DNA from 2 places in the Nocardioides pollutisoli genome. Region 1 is predicted to be linked to the other one. Evidence: predicted binding sites of a transcription regulator. Region 1 holds the regulator's gene; the other holds the start of a gene.

Region 1 (6,188 bases):
ACGTGGTGCACGACCGACGGGTTGCCGGGCAGCACGTTGCTGCCGGTGAGCCAGACGTCCTTGTCGAGCTTCGGGTCGAGCAGGAAGCAGCGGTAGTCGTCGGTGCCGTTGCCCGTCGGGGCGGACGGGGTGTACGCCGCGGGCATGGTGAGCGTCATCCGCTTCTCGCCCGTGCGCAGCGGCAGGTGCTTGCTCGGCGGGATCGCGGCCAGCTGCTCGGCCTGGACCTCGGGCGGGTCGGGAGGGTTCAGCAGCGTCGTCGGCGAGCCGGTGCGCCGGTCGTCGTCCTCCTGGACGCACCCGGCGAGCGACAGGACGAGCAGGACGGCCGCGGCGACCGCCGCGAGGCGCCTCATCCGACCAGGCCGCTCAGGTCGGCGCCGCCGAGCACGTGCACGTGGGTGTGGAAGACGGTCTGCCCGGCGCCGGCGCCGGTGTTGAAGACCAGGTTGTAGTCGGCGTACCCCTCCGCGGTCGTGACCGCCGCGGCCGACGTGATCAGCGCGGCGGAGGTCTCCGGGTCGGCGGCGGCGAGCTCGGCCGCGTTGGCGTAGTGGTCGCGCGGAACCACCAGCACGTGCAGCGGCGCCTTCGGGTTGATGTCCCGGAACGCGACCGTGCGCTCGGTGGTGTGCACGATCGTGGCCGGGATCTCCCCCGCGACGATCTTGCAGAACAGGCAGTCCTCCACAGAAACCTCCTCCGGTCAGTAAACCCGAAGTCGCGATCGCGCGTGCCATTAGCGTGACGACCTCCGACACGCGCACGATCACCGTCCGATAGCGGCGCCGTCCCGGGAAGATGGATCCCATGTCTGCTCGTGCCCGCCTCGCGCTCGTCCTCACCGCCTCCGTCGTCGCCCTGGCGGGCTGCGGCGACTCCGCCGGCGACGACCAGAAGCCGACGAGCAACACCACCAAGCACCACCACAACGGCGGCAAGACCAGCGAGGCGGCCGACCCGTCGGAGTCCGCCACCGGCAGCAGCGACACCGTGACGGTGCCGGTCTACTTCGTGGGTGACACCCGGGACGGGACCAAGCTCTTCCGCGAGTTCCGCAAGGTCGAGGCCGACAACCCTGCCGACGAGGCGCTCGCGCTGATGACCGCCGGCGACGCGCTCGACCCCGACTACGACACGCTCTACCCCGACGGCTCCTTCGGTGGCGTCGAGATCGGCGACGACGCGATCACGGTCGCCCTCGCCGACGACGCGTGGACCACCGCTCCCGACGGGATGTCGCAGGGCGAGGCCCGGCTCGCGGCGCAGCAGCTCGTCTACACGGTGCAGGGCGTCGCGCAGTCGCGGCTGCCGGTCGAGATCACCCTCGACGGCGCGCCGGCCGACCTGTTCGGGCTGGGTGGCGAGCTCAGCAACGAACCGGAGATCGACGTACGCGCCCTGGTCAACGTGACCACCCCGGAGCAGGGCGCCAGCGTCAACGGGACCTTCACCGCCTCCGGCGTCTCGAGCTCCTTCGAGGCCACGACGCCGTGGGAGATCCGCGACGGCGACGGCAAGGTCGTGGCGAAGGGCTTCAGCACCGCGGACGGCTGGATGGACAAGCTCTACCCGTGGGAGACCCTCGTCGACGTGTCAGACCTGGCGCCCGGCGACTACACGTTCGTCGCGATGACCGACGACCCGTCCGGCGGCGAGGGCAGCGGCCCCACCGAGGACAGCAAGGCCATCACGGTCAGTTGAGGCTCAGCCCCCGCCGGCTCACACCAAACGGTTGCCTGCACACCGCCGACCGGGCACCGGCCCAGCCGGGCGGTGAGCCAGCAACCGTTCCGACGCGATCCGACCCACCAAACGGTTGCCTACTCACCGCCGACCGGGCACCGGCCCAGCCGGGCGGTGAGCCAGCAACCGTTCCGACCCGATCCGACCCACGAAACGGTTGCCTACTCACCGCCCACCGGGGCACCGGCCGGACGTCAGCCCCAGCGGTCGGTGCGTGACAGCAGCGCGGCCACGGCGGCGAGGCCGGCGGTCGACGTGCGCAGCACCTCCGTGCCGAGCCGCACCTGGAGCGCACCGGCGGCCACGAAGCCGTCGACCTCCTCGTCGGTGAGCCCGCCCTCGGGGCCGACGACCACGACGACGGTGCCCGAGCGCGGCACCTCGATCGATGCCAGCGGCAGGTGGGACTCCTCGTGTAGCACGACGGCGAGGTCGGCAGCGGAGATCAGGTCGACCACGTCGGGCGTCGAGGCGAGCTCGGCGACGGACGGGAACCACGTACGCCGCGCCTGCTTGGCCGCCTCGCGCGCCGTCGACCGCCACTTGGCGAGCGACTTCGTCGCGCGCTCGCCCTTCCAGACGGCGACGCTGCGCGCCGCGGCCCACGGCACGATCTCGGCGACCCCGATCTCGGTCAGCACCTCGACCGCGAGCTCGCCGCGCTCGCCCTTCGGGAGGGCCTGGACCACGACCACCGAGGGCGTCGGGGCCTCGTGACGGGTCACCGTGGAGACGGTCACGGCGAAGACCCGCTTGCCGGTCGAGGCGACCGGTCCCTGCACCGAGGTGCCGGCGCCGTCGGTGAGCACGACCTGCTCCCCCACCCGCAGGCGGCGTACGGCGACCGCGTGGTGCGCCTCGTCGCCCTCGACGGTCACCTCGTCACCGGCGACGACGCCGTCGAGCGACGGGACGAGGTGGACCGGGAGCGACATCAGTGAGCGTTGAACGCGTCGCGGAGCCGACCGAACACCGACTTGGTGCCGGGCCGGACCTGGCCCGACGGCTGCTCCTCCTCGCGGATCGCGGCCAGCTCGCGGAGCAATTCCTCCTGGCGCGGGTCGAGGCGGGTCGGCGTCTCGACGAGGACGGTCACGACGAGGTCGCCCCGCCCGCCGCGCAGGCCCGGGACGCCGCGGCCACGCAGCACCTGCTCGGACCCCGACTGGGTCCCGGCGCGCAGGTCGAGCTCGAAGCTGGTCTCCAGCTCGGGGTCCTCGGCGGGCTCGTCGCCCACCACGTCGGCCTCGAGCGTCGGCAGCGTGAGCGTGGTGCCCAGCGCGGCGGCGGTCATCGGCAGGGTGACCGTGCAGTGCAGGTCGTTGCCGTGACGGACGAAGACGTCGTGCGGGGCGACCTGGATCTCTACGTACAGGTCTCCGGCCGGGCCGCCACCGGGGCCGACCTCGCCCTCTCCGGTCAGCTGCACCCGGGTGCCGTTGTCGACGCCGGCAGGGATCTTGACGGTGAGGGTACGGCGCGAGCGGACCCGGCCGTCGCCGGAGCACTCCCGGCAGGGGTCGGGGATGATCGTGCCGAATCCGCGGCAGGCGGCGCACGGGCGGAGCGTGCGGATCTCGCCGAGGAACGACCGCTGCACGTGGGCGACCTCGCCCACGCCGTGGCAGGTCTCGCACGGGATCGCGTGGGTGCCGGGAGCGGCGCCCTCGCCCTGGCAGGTCGAGCAGAGGACAGCGGTGTCGACCTTGAGCTCGCGGGTGACGCCGAAGGCGGCCTCCGCGAGCTCGATCTCGATCCGGATCAGCGCGTCCTGGCCGCGGCGCTCGCGCGGTCGCGGTCCACGTCCCTGGCCACCGGCCGCGCCGCCGCCGAAGAACGCGTCCATGATGTCGGTGAACGAGAAGCCGGCGCCCTGGCCGAACCCGGCCGCCCCACCGCCGAACGGGTCACCGCCGCGGTCGTACGCCGCGCGCTTCTGCGGGTCGGAGAGCACCTCGTAGGCGAGGGAGATCTCCTTGAACTTGTCCTGGGCGTCGGGCTCCGGGTTGACGTCGGGGTGGTACTGCCGGGCCAGACGGCGGTAGGCCTTCTTGAGGGCGTCGGCGTCCGCGTCGCGGGCGACACCGAGCAGCTCGTACAGGTCCTGACTCACGTGGTTCCTTCGTTGTGGTGCGGATGGTGGTGCGGGAGGGGGTCTCAGGCGTCGTCGAGGATCCGCGACACGTAGCGCGCCACGGCTCGGACGGCCGCCATCGACCCGGGGTAGTCCATGCGGGTGGGCCCGACGATGCCGAGCCGGGCCAACGACTCGTCGCCGGGGCCGTAGCCGGAAGCGACGACGCTGGTCGACGCAAGCTCCTGGTAGGGGCCCTCGGCACCGATGCGGACGGTGAGGATCTCGCCGGACGTCGCCTCGCCGAGCAGCTTGAGGAGTACGACGTGCTCCTCGAGCGCCTCGAGCAGCGGCCGGACCGCGGAGTCGAAGCTGTCGCCGTAGCGCGCCAGGTTGGCGGCGCCCCCCACCACGATCCGCTCGTCGGAGCGGTGGTCGGACATCGCCTCGAGCAGGGTCTCCACGACGGTGGCAGTCACGGTCGAACCCTCGCCCTCGCTCGGGGCGATCGCCCGCAGCGCCGTGGCGGCGTCAGCGATCACCTCACCCGTGGCGGCGCGGTTGACCGTGCTGCGCAGCTCCGCGAGCTGCTCGTCGTCGAGCTCGACGGTGAGCTCGACGAGCCGCTGCTCGACGCGGCCGGTGCTGAGGATCAGCACCACGAGGAGGCGGTTGGGCGCGAGCGCGACCACCTCGATGTGGCGGACCGTGGAGCGGGAGAGCGTGGGGTACTGCACGACGGCGACCTGACGGGTCAGCTGCGCGAGCAGCCGGACCGAGCGCTGGACGACGTCGTCGAGGTCGACCGCGCCGTCGAGGAGCGTGGCGATCGCCCGCTTCTCGGCCGCGCTCATCGGCTTGACCGTGGTCAGCCGGTCGACGAAGAGCCGGTAGCCCTTGTCGGTCGGGACCCGGCCCGCACTGGTGTGCGGCTGCGCGATGTAGCCCTCGTCCTCGAGGGCAGCCATGTCGTTGCGGACCGTCGCGGACGAGACGCCGAGACCGTGGCGCTCGACCAGCGCCTTGGAACCGACCGGCTCCTCGGTCGCGACGTAGTCCTCGACGATCGCGCGGAGCACGGCCAGCCTGCGTTCCTCCTGCACGTCCGCCTCCTCACCACGTCGGCCACGATCTGGCACTCGAAGTTCCTGAGTGCCAAGCCTACTAGGCGCGTCCGCGACGGCCGCGTCGCGGAACGCCGTGGCGGTCGATGCGATCTTGTCGTAGGTTAGCCTTACCTAACTAACTCCTGGGAGGTTCCGTGCTCACGACCGATCCCGCCCGCCTCGCCGGCGACGCGCGCAGCATCCTCGCCTGCCCCGCGACCGTGACCCTGGTCGTCGAGGGCGAGCCGCGCGCCGTCGAGGAGGAGACCGCGCTCAGCGACGAGGACGGCCGCCCGAGCTTCGTCTGCCGTCCCGGCTCCCCCATCGCCCGCGCCGCGGTGCAGCACCGGAGCGCGCTCCTGACCCTCGCGAGCGGGCTCGGGGAGGCGGGCGGCGCCGACCGCGCGGACACGCTGACCCTCGCCGGACGGCTCGAGCGCACCGCCGTCGAGGACTGCGACTGCTGCAGCGAGGTGCGGTACGCCGTGACGCTGGACCTCAACTTCGTGCTGCTGACCCGGGGCGGGCGCCAGCACCGGGTGCCGCTCGACGAGTTCCACAGCGAGCAGCACCGCCTCAACCGGGGCCACCTCCAGCGCTCCGTCGAGCACGCCAACGACTGCCACCACGCCGAGCTGCGCCAGGCCGTCTCGCACGGCACCGGTACCGCGCCGAACGACCTGGTCGCCGTACGCCTCGCCCACCTGACACCCAGCGACGTCGAGATCCAGTGGGTCGACGTCGACGGCGCCCACCGCACCGTGGTCGCCTTCCCGCGCACCGCGCACGACCTGTCCGAGCTCGGCGAGTTCCTGCGTCGCGGGCTGCACGCCGGCCTCTGCTGAGACCAGCACTACGGTGGTCCCGTGGCATTCACGGAGGTCGCCGACCGGGTCTGGGTCGCGCGCTACGAGTGGTTCGACGTCAACGTCACCCTGGTCGGCGGTGAGCGCGGGCTGGTGGTCGTCGACACGCACGCGTCGTCCCTGGCCGCGCGCGAGGTGATCGCCGACGTACGCCGTCTGGGCGCGGGCGAGGTGGTCCGGATCGTCAACACCCACGAGCACTTCGACCACACCTTCGGCAACGGCGAGTTCCGCGCGGCGTACGGCGAGCTCCCGATCCACGCCCACGAGGAGGCCGCCGAGCGGACCGAGTCCGCGGGCGAGCGCATCAAGGGGCTGTACGACGCCGAGCCCGACGACCCGCACCGCGACGAGGTCCAGGCGACCGTCGTCGTGCCGGCCGACCACACCTTCTCG
Region 2 (6,188 bases), 580 kb from region 1:
CGGTCGGGCAGCGTCGTACGTACCCTCCACAACATGGGCCCAGCGTGGCCGCCCGACGTTGCCGGATCGAGACCTCAGTGTTTCCGCAGTGCTACATGTGCCGCGCACCATGCGCACGGTGGGACCTGAGAGGCTGATCGCGTGCTCGGACTCCTGAGGCGCCACCCGGTCGCCGTCGCCGTCGTCCTGGTGTTCCTCGCACGACTCCCCGCACTCACCCGGCCGCTCCGCGCCGACGAGGCGGGCTTCCTGCTCGTGGCGCGGTCGTGGGACCCGCAGCCGGACAGCATGTTCGGGCCCTATTGGGTCGACCGGCCCCCGTTGCTGATCGCGGTCTTCAAGGTCGTCGACCTGACCGGCGGTGAGATCACGCTCCGCCTGCTGGGTGCCGCCGTCGCGGCGGCGGTCGTCGTGCTCGCGGCGTACGTCGCCCGCCTCGCGACCGGCCTGCGAGCGGCACCGTGGGCGGCCTTCATCGCGGCGGCCCTGCTGGCCAACCCGATGATCGACGTCGTCGCGGTCAAGGGCGAGCTGCTGGCGCTCCCCCTCCTGCTCGGCAGCATGCTGCTGACGCTGAGCGCCGTACGCCGCGGCTCGACCTGGTCCGCCTTCGCGGCCGGCCTGGCCGGCGCCACGGCGCTCGGCATCAAGCAGAACCTGGCATCCGCCCTGGTCTTCGCGGCGGTGCTGCTCGTCGCCTCTGCGCTCGCCGGTCGCCTCCACGTCCGCGAGACGCTCCGTCTCGCCGGCGCGGGTGTGGCGGGCGCAGCCGTGCCGGTGCTGGCCACCGTGGGCTGGGCGCTGGAGTCCGGCGTACGACTCTCCACGCTCTGGTACGCCGTCTACGGCTTCCGCACCGATGCAGCCCGGGTGATCGCCGACGGGGCGAGCGACGCCCCGCAGCGCCGGGCCATGATCCTCATCGCGATCGCGATCGGCTGCGGGCTGCTGCCGGTGATCGCGGGGCTCTTCGTACACCTGCGACGGCTCTGGCCCGACGACCCGCCGCTCGTGTCGGCGACGGTCTCGGTGGTGGCGTTCGACGTGGTCGCGCTCGTCGCGGGCGGCAGCTACTGGCAGGACTACCTGGTGCCGCTGGTGCCGAGCGCCGTGCTCTGCGTCGCGCTGGTCGCGGGGCGGCCGGACCGGGCCGGGCGGATCATGCGCGGCGTGGTGGTCGCCTCGGTGGTCTCAGCCGTGCTGGCGATGGTCTTCTGGATCGTCTGGAACGCCACCGGGCAGCAGGAGTTCGACGAGGTCCACACGGGCCGGGCGATCGCCGACGCCGCGGAGCCCGGGGACACCCTGGTCGTCTTCGGCGGACGGGCCGACCTCCAGGACACCAGCGGGCTCTCCTCGCCGTACCCCTACCTCTGGAGCCTGCCGATGCGCACCCGCGACCCGGGGTACGCCGACCTGGCGGCCCTGCTCGGCGGGCCGGACGCGCCGACCTGGCTGGTCGAGTGGGTCGACTTCGACGCCTGGACCGACACCGGCGTCGGTCAGCTCGGGTCGGTCGTCGACCAGCGCTACGTCGAGCACGGCACCGGCTGCAACGGCGGCACCATCTACCTGCTCAAGGGCGTCGAGCGCCCCGAGGTCACTCCCGACTGCGGCTGAAATGACGTCGACCCGCCCGAAAGCTTCGGGCGGGTCAACGTCAGGGGTGGATCAGTGGCCGTGGCCGTGCCCGTGGCCTGCAGCGGCCGGGGCGTCGTCTTCCTCTTCGGGCTTCTCGACGACCAGCGTCTCGGTCGTGAGCAGCATGCCCGCGATCGAGGTGGCGTTGACGAGTGCCGAGCGGGTGACCTTGACCGGGTCCAGGACGCCCTGGGCGACCAGGTCGCCGTACTCCTCGGTGGCGGCGTTGTAGCCGTTGCCGAGGCCGAGCTCGCGGACCTTGGTGGTGACGACGTAGCCGTTGACACCACCGTTCTCGGCGATCCAGCGCAGCGGCTCGTCGGCCGCCTTGCGGACCACGCGGACACCGGTGGCCTCGTCGCCGGTCAGGCCGAGGTCACCCTCGAGCACCGACACGGCGTGGATCAGAGCGGAGCCACCGCCGGGGACGATGCCCTCCTCGATCGCGGCGCGCGTCGCGGACACGGCGTCCTCGATGCGGTGCTTCTTCTCCTTGAGCTCCACCTCGGTGGCGGCGCCGACCTTGATCACGCACACGCCACCGGCGAGCTTCGCGAGGCGCTCCTGGAGCTTCTCGCGGTCCCAGTCGGAGTCGGTGTTCTCGATCTCGGCCTTGATCTGGTTGACGCGGCCCTCGACCTCGGCCGTGTCGCCCGCGCCGTCGACGATGGTGGTGTCGTCCTTGGTGACGACCACGCGACGCGCCTGACCGAGCACCTCGAGACCGACCTGGTCGAGCTTGAGGCCGACCTCGGGAGCCACGATCTGGCCGCCGGTCAGGGTCGCGATGTCCTGCATCATCGCCTTGCGACGGTCGCCGAAGGCCGGAGCCTTCACCGCCACGGCGTTGAAGGTGCCGCGGATCTTGTTGACGACCAGCGTCGAGAGCGCCTCGCCGTCGACGTCCTCGGCGAGGATGAAGAGCGGCTTGCCGGCGGCGATGACCTTCTCGAGCAGGGGGAGCAGGTCGGAGACCGACGAGATCTTGCCCTGGTGCAGAAGGATGTAGGGGTCGTCGAGGACGGCCTCCATGCGCTCCGGGTCGGAGACGAAGTACTGGCTGATGTAGCCCTTGTCGAACTGCATGCCCTCGGTGAACTCGAGCTCGGTGCCCATGGTGTTGGACTCCTCGACCGTGATCACGCCGTCCTTGCCGACCTTGTCGAAGGCCTGCGAGAGCAGGTCGCCGATCACGGCGTCGCGGCTCGAGATGGTCGCGACCGACGCCATGTCCTCGACGGACTCGACCTCGCGCGCGGCCTCCTTGAGGGCGTCGCCCACGGCCTCGGCCGCGGCGTCCATGCCCCGCTTGAGGCCCATCGGGTTGGCACCCGCGGCGACGGCGCGCAGGCCCTCGTGGACCATCGCCTGCGCGAGCACGGTGGCCGTGGTGGTGCCGTCACCGGCGATGTCGTTGGTCTTGGTGGCGACTTCCTTGCACAGCTGCGCACCGAGGTTCTCGAACGGGTCGTCCAGCTCGATCTCACGGGCGACGGTGACACCGTCGTTCGTGATGGTCGGGGCGCCCCACTTCTTGTCGAGGACGACGTAGCGGCCCTTGGGGCCGAGCGTCACCTTGACGGCGTTGGCGAGCTTGTCCACGCCGCGCTCGAGGCTGCGGCGGGCGTTCTCGTCGAACTCCAGGATCTTGGGCATTTCTCTCCTACGTCAGAAAAACAAGATCGGGTCGTGCGCCTGACAACGGCCGAAGGACCGTCGTCAGGCACACGACCCGTCAGATCAGGAAACGATCGCGAGGACGTCGCGCGCGGAAAGGATGAGGTACTCCTCGCCGGCGTACTTGACCTCGGTGCCGCCGTACTTGCTGTAGATGACCTTGTCGCCGACGTTGACGTCGAGCGGGACCCGGTTGCCGTTGTCGTCGATGCGACCCGGACCGACGCTCAGGACCTCGCCCTCCTGGGGCTTCTCCTTGGCGGTGTCCGGGATGACCAGGCCGGAAGCCGTGGTCTGCTCGGCCTCGAGGGCCTTGACGACGATCCGGTCCTCGAGAGGCTTGATGTTGACCGACACGATGTCGACCTCCACTTTCTGGCACTTCGATGTGTGGGTGGTTCACGTCTGTGCTCGCGGTTCCGGTACGCCGTCGCGGGGGTCGCACCGAGCTCGCAAGCGCTGGCACACTCACGGGGAGAGTGCCAGATCCGAAACTAGCACTCCCCCCAACCGAGTGCCAACGGTGCCCCCGGCTGACACGATCACCCGGTGGACCTCGACGCCTTCCGCTGGCTGCTGACCGACGACGGTCAGCGGTTGCTCGCGGCCGCGGTCGAGGCGGGGGACGACTCGCTGCAGACCCAGACCCGGCTGCGGCGTACGGCGGAGGCGGCCCACGTCGCCGCCGCGATCACCCAGGCCCGCCTGCGCGTCCGGGCACGTGACAAGTTCGGCGAGCTCGCGGACCGGATGTACTTCACGCCCGACGGCTACGAGCAGGCCACCCGGCTCCGGGTCGCCGAGCACCGCGCGGCCCGCCTCGTCGCGGCCGGCACCGAGACCGTGATCGACCTGGGCTGCGGGATCGGAGGCGACCTGATCGCGTCGTCGCGAGCCGGTCTCGTCTGCGCCGGTGTCGACCTGGACCCGCTCCGCGTCTACGTCGCCCGCGCCAACCTGGATGCCCTCGGGCTCGACGGTGCTGTCAGCGTCGCCGACGCGACGAGCGTCGACACCACGCCCTTCGAGGTCGCCTTCGCGGACCCCGCCCGTCGTACGGCGCGCGGCCGCACCTTCGACGTCGACGACTGGACTCCGCCGTGGCCGTTCGTCCTCGGCCTGCTCGCTCGCGACGCGTGCGTGAAGGTCGCGCCCGGCATCCCCCACGACCTGGTCCCCGCGGGGGTCGAGGCGGAGTGGGTCAGCGACCACGGCGAGGTGAAGGAGGCCGCGCTCTGGTCCGGCCGCCTGGCCACGACCGCACGACGGGCCACCGTGATCGGCGACGGCGGGCTCGCGACCCTGACCGACGAGGACGACCCGGGCGCTCCGGTGCGCGCGGTGGGCGACTACCTCTACGAGCCCGACGGCGCCGTGATCCGGGCCGGGCTGGTCACCGCGGTGGCCGCCGGCGTCGACGGCGGCCTCGTCGACGAGCACATCGCCTATGTGACGTCCGACCAGTCGTTCCGCACGCCCTTCGCCCGTGGCTACCGGGTCGTGGAGGAGCTCCCCTACCGCGAGAAGCCGCTGCGGGCAGCGTTGCGCGAGCGCGGCATCGGCCGGCTGACCATCAAGAAGCGTGGCGTCGACGTCGTCCCCGAGGAGCTGCGCAAGCGGCTCGCCCTGCGGGGCGACGAGGAGGCGACCATCGTGCTCACCCGGGTCGCCGGCGACGGCACCGCCCTCCTCGTCACGCCGTTCTGACGGTCCTCAGAAGTCGGCCTTCTCCGCACCGATCGTCGTGTCGTCACCGTGCCCGGTGTGCACGACCGTCTCGTCGGGCAGCGCGAAGAGCTTCGCCCGGATCGACTCCTTGATGAGGTCGGAGTCCGAGTAGGAGCGACCGGTCGCGCCCGGGCCGCCGTTGAAGAGCGTGTCGCCGGTGAAGACGCAGCCGAGGTCGGGCGCGTAGAGGCAGACCGCACCGGGTGCGTGGCCCGGCGTGTGCAGCACCTGGAGCGTCGTACCCGCGACGTCGATGGAGAGGCCGTCCTCGAGGTCGAGGTCCCACAGGTAGTTCTGGTGGGTCAGCTCCCACAGCGGCTTGTCGGCCGGGTGCAGCATGATCGGCGCGATCACCTCCTCGCGCAGCGCCGGCGCCACGCGCACGTGGTCGTCGTGCGCGTGGGTGCAGATGATCGCCCTGACCTTGCGGTCGCCTACGACGGCCAGGATGTCGGCGACGTCGTGCGGGGCGTCGATGACCACGCACTCGGTGTCGTCACCGATCACCCAGATGTTGTTGTCGACGTCGAAGGTCTCGCCGTCGAGGCTGAAGGTGCCGCTCGAGACGGCATGGTCCACGCGTGCCGTCACTGGAACAGCACCACCGAGCGGAGCACGTCGCCGTGGTGCATCTTCTCGAAGGCGGCCTCGACGTCGTCGATGCCGATCTCCTCGGTGACGAAGGCGTCCAGGTCGAGACGGCCCTGCTGGTAGAGGTCGACGAGCATCGGGAAGTCGCGCGACGGCAGGCAGTCGCCGTACCAGCTGGACTTCAGCGAGCCGCCGCGACCGAAGACGTCGATGAGCGGGATGTCCGGGATCTTCATGTCGGGCGTGGGCACGCCCACCAGGACGACGGTGCCTGCCAGGTCGCGGGCGTAGAACGCCTGCTTCCAGGTCTCGGGCCGGCCGACGGCATCGATGACGACGTCGGCGCCGTTGCCGCCGGTGAGCTCCTGGATCGCGGCCACCGGGTCGACCTGCGAGGAGTCGACGGTGTGGGTCGCGCCCATCTTCTTGGCCTGCTCGAGCTTCTTGGCGTCGATGTCGACCGCGATGATCGGGCTGGCCCCGGCGAGCGCCGAGCCGGCGATCGCGGCCACGCCGACACCACCGCAACCGATGACGGCGACGGACTTGCC

The links. Region 1 encodes HrcA, which represses chaperone genes, less so after heat shock. Its sites were predicted from a motif close to TTGGCACTCGNNNNNNNCGAGTGCCAA; they were not measured.
Region 2: groES (co-chaperone GroES) is a predicted target of HrcA. The motif match lies at 3,813-3,839, and genes of this name have one in related genera.

The regions. Positions count from the first base shown of each region.
Region 1 is NZ_JBDZDU010000001.1:78,684-84,871, forward strand. It holds gene ABLE68_RS00360 (hypothetical protein) at 1-356, opposite strand, end outside; gene ABLE68_RS00365 (HIT domain-containing protein) at 353-691, opposite strand; gene ABLE68_RS00370 (Gmad2 immunoglobulin-like domain-containing protein) at 811-1,704, shown strand; gene ABLE68_RS00375 (16S rRNA (uracil(1498)-N(3))-methyltransferase) at 1,941-2,681, opposite strand; gene dnaJ (molecular chaperone DnaJ) at 2,681-3,859, opposite strand; gene hrcA (heat-inducible transcriptional repressor HrcA) at 3,904-4,923, opposite strand; gene ABLE68_RS00390 (hypothetical protein) at 5,082-5,771, shown strand; gene ABLE68_RS00395 (MBL fold metallo-hydrolase) at 5,793-6,188, shown strand, end outside.
Region 2 is NZ_JBDZDU010000001.1:662,358-668,545, forward strand. It holds gene ABLE68_RS03155 (GNAT family N-acetyltransferase) at 1-35, opposite strand, end outside; gene ABLE68_RS03160 (hypothetical protein) at 142-1,620, shown strand; gene groL (chaperonin GroEL) at 1,672-3,297, opposite strand; gene groES (co-chaperone GroES) at 3,382-3,675, opposite strand; gene ABLE68_RS03175 (class I SAM-dependent methyltransferase) at 3,868-5,025, shown strand; gene ABLE68_RS03180 (MBL fold metallo-hydrolase) at 5,032-5,625, opposite strand; gene ABLE68_RS03185 (S-(hydroxymethyl)mycothiol dehydrogenase) at 5,634-6,188, opposite strand, start outside.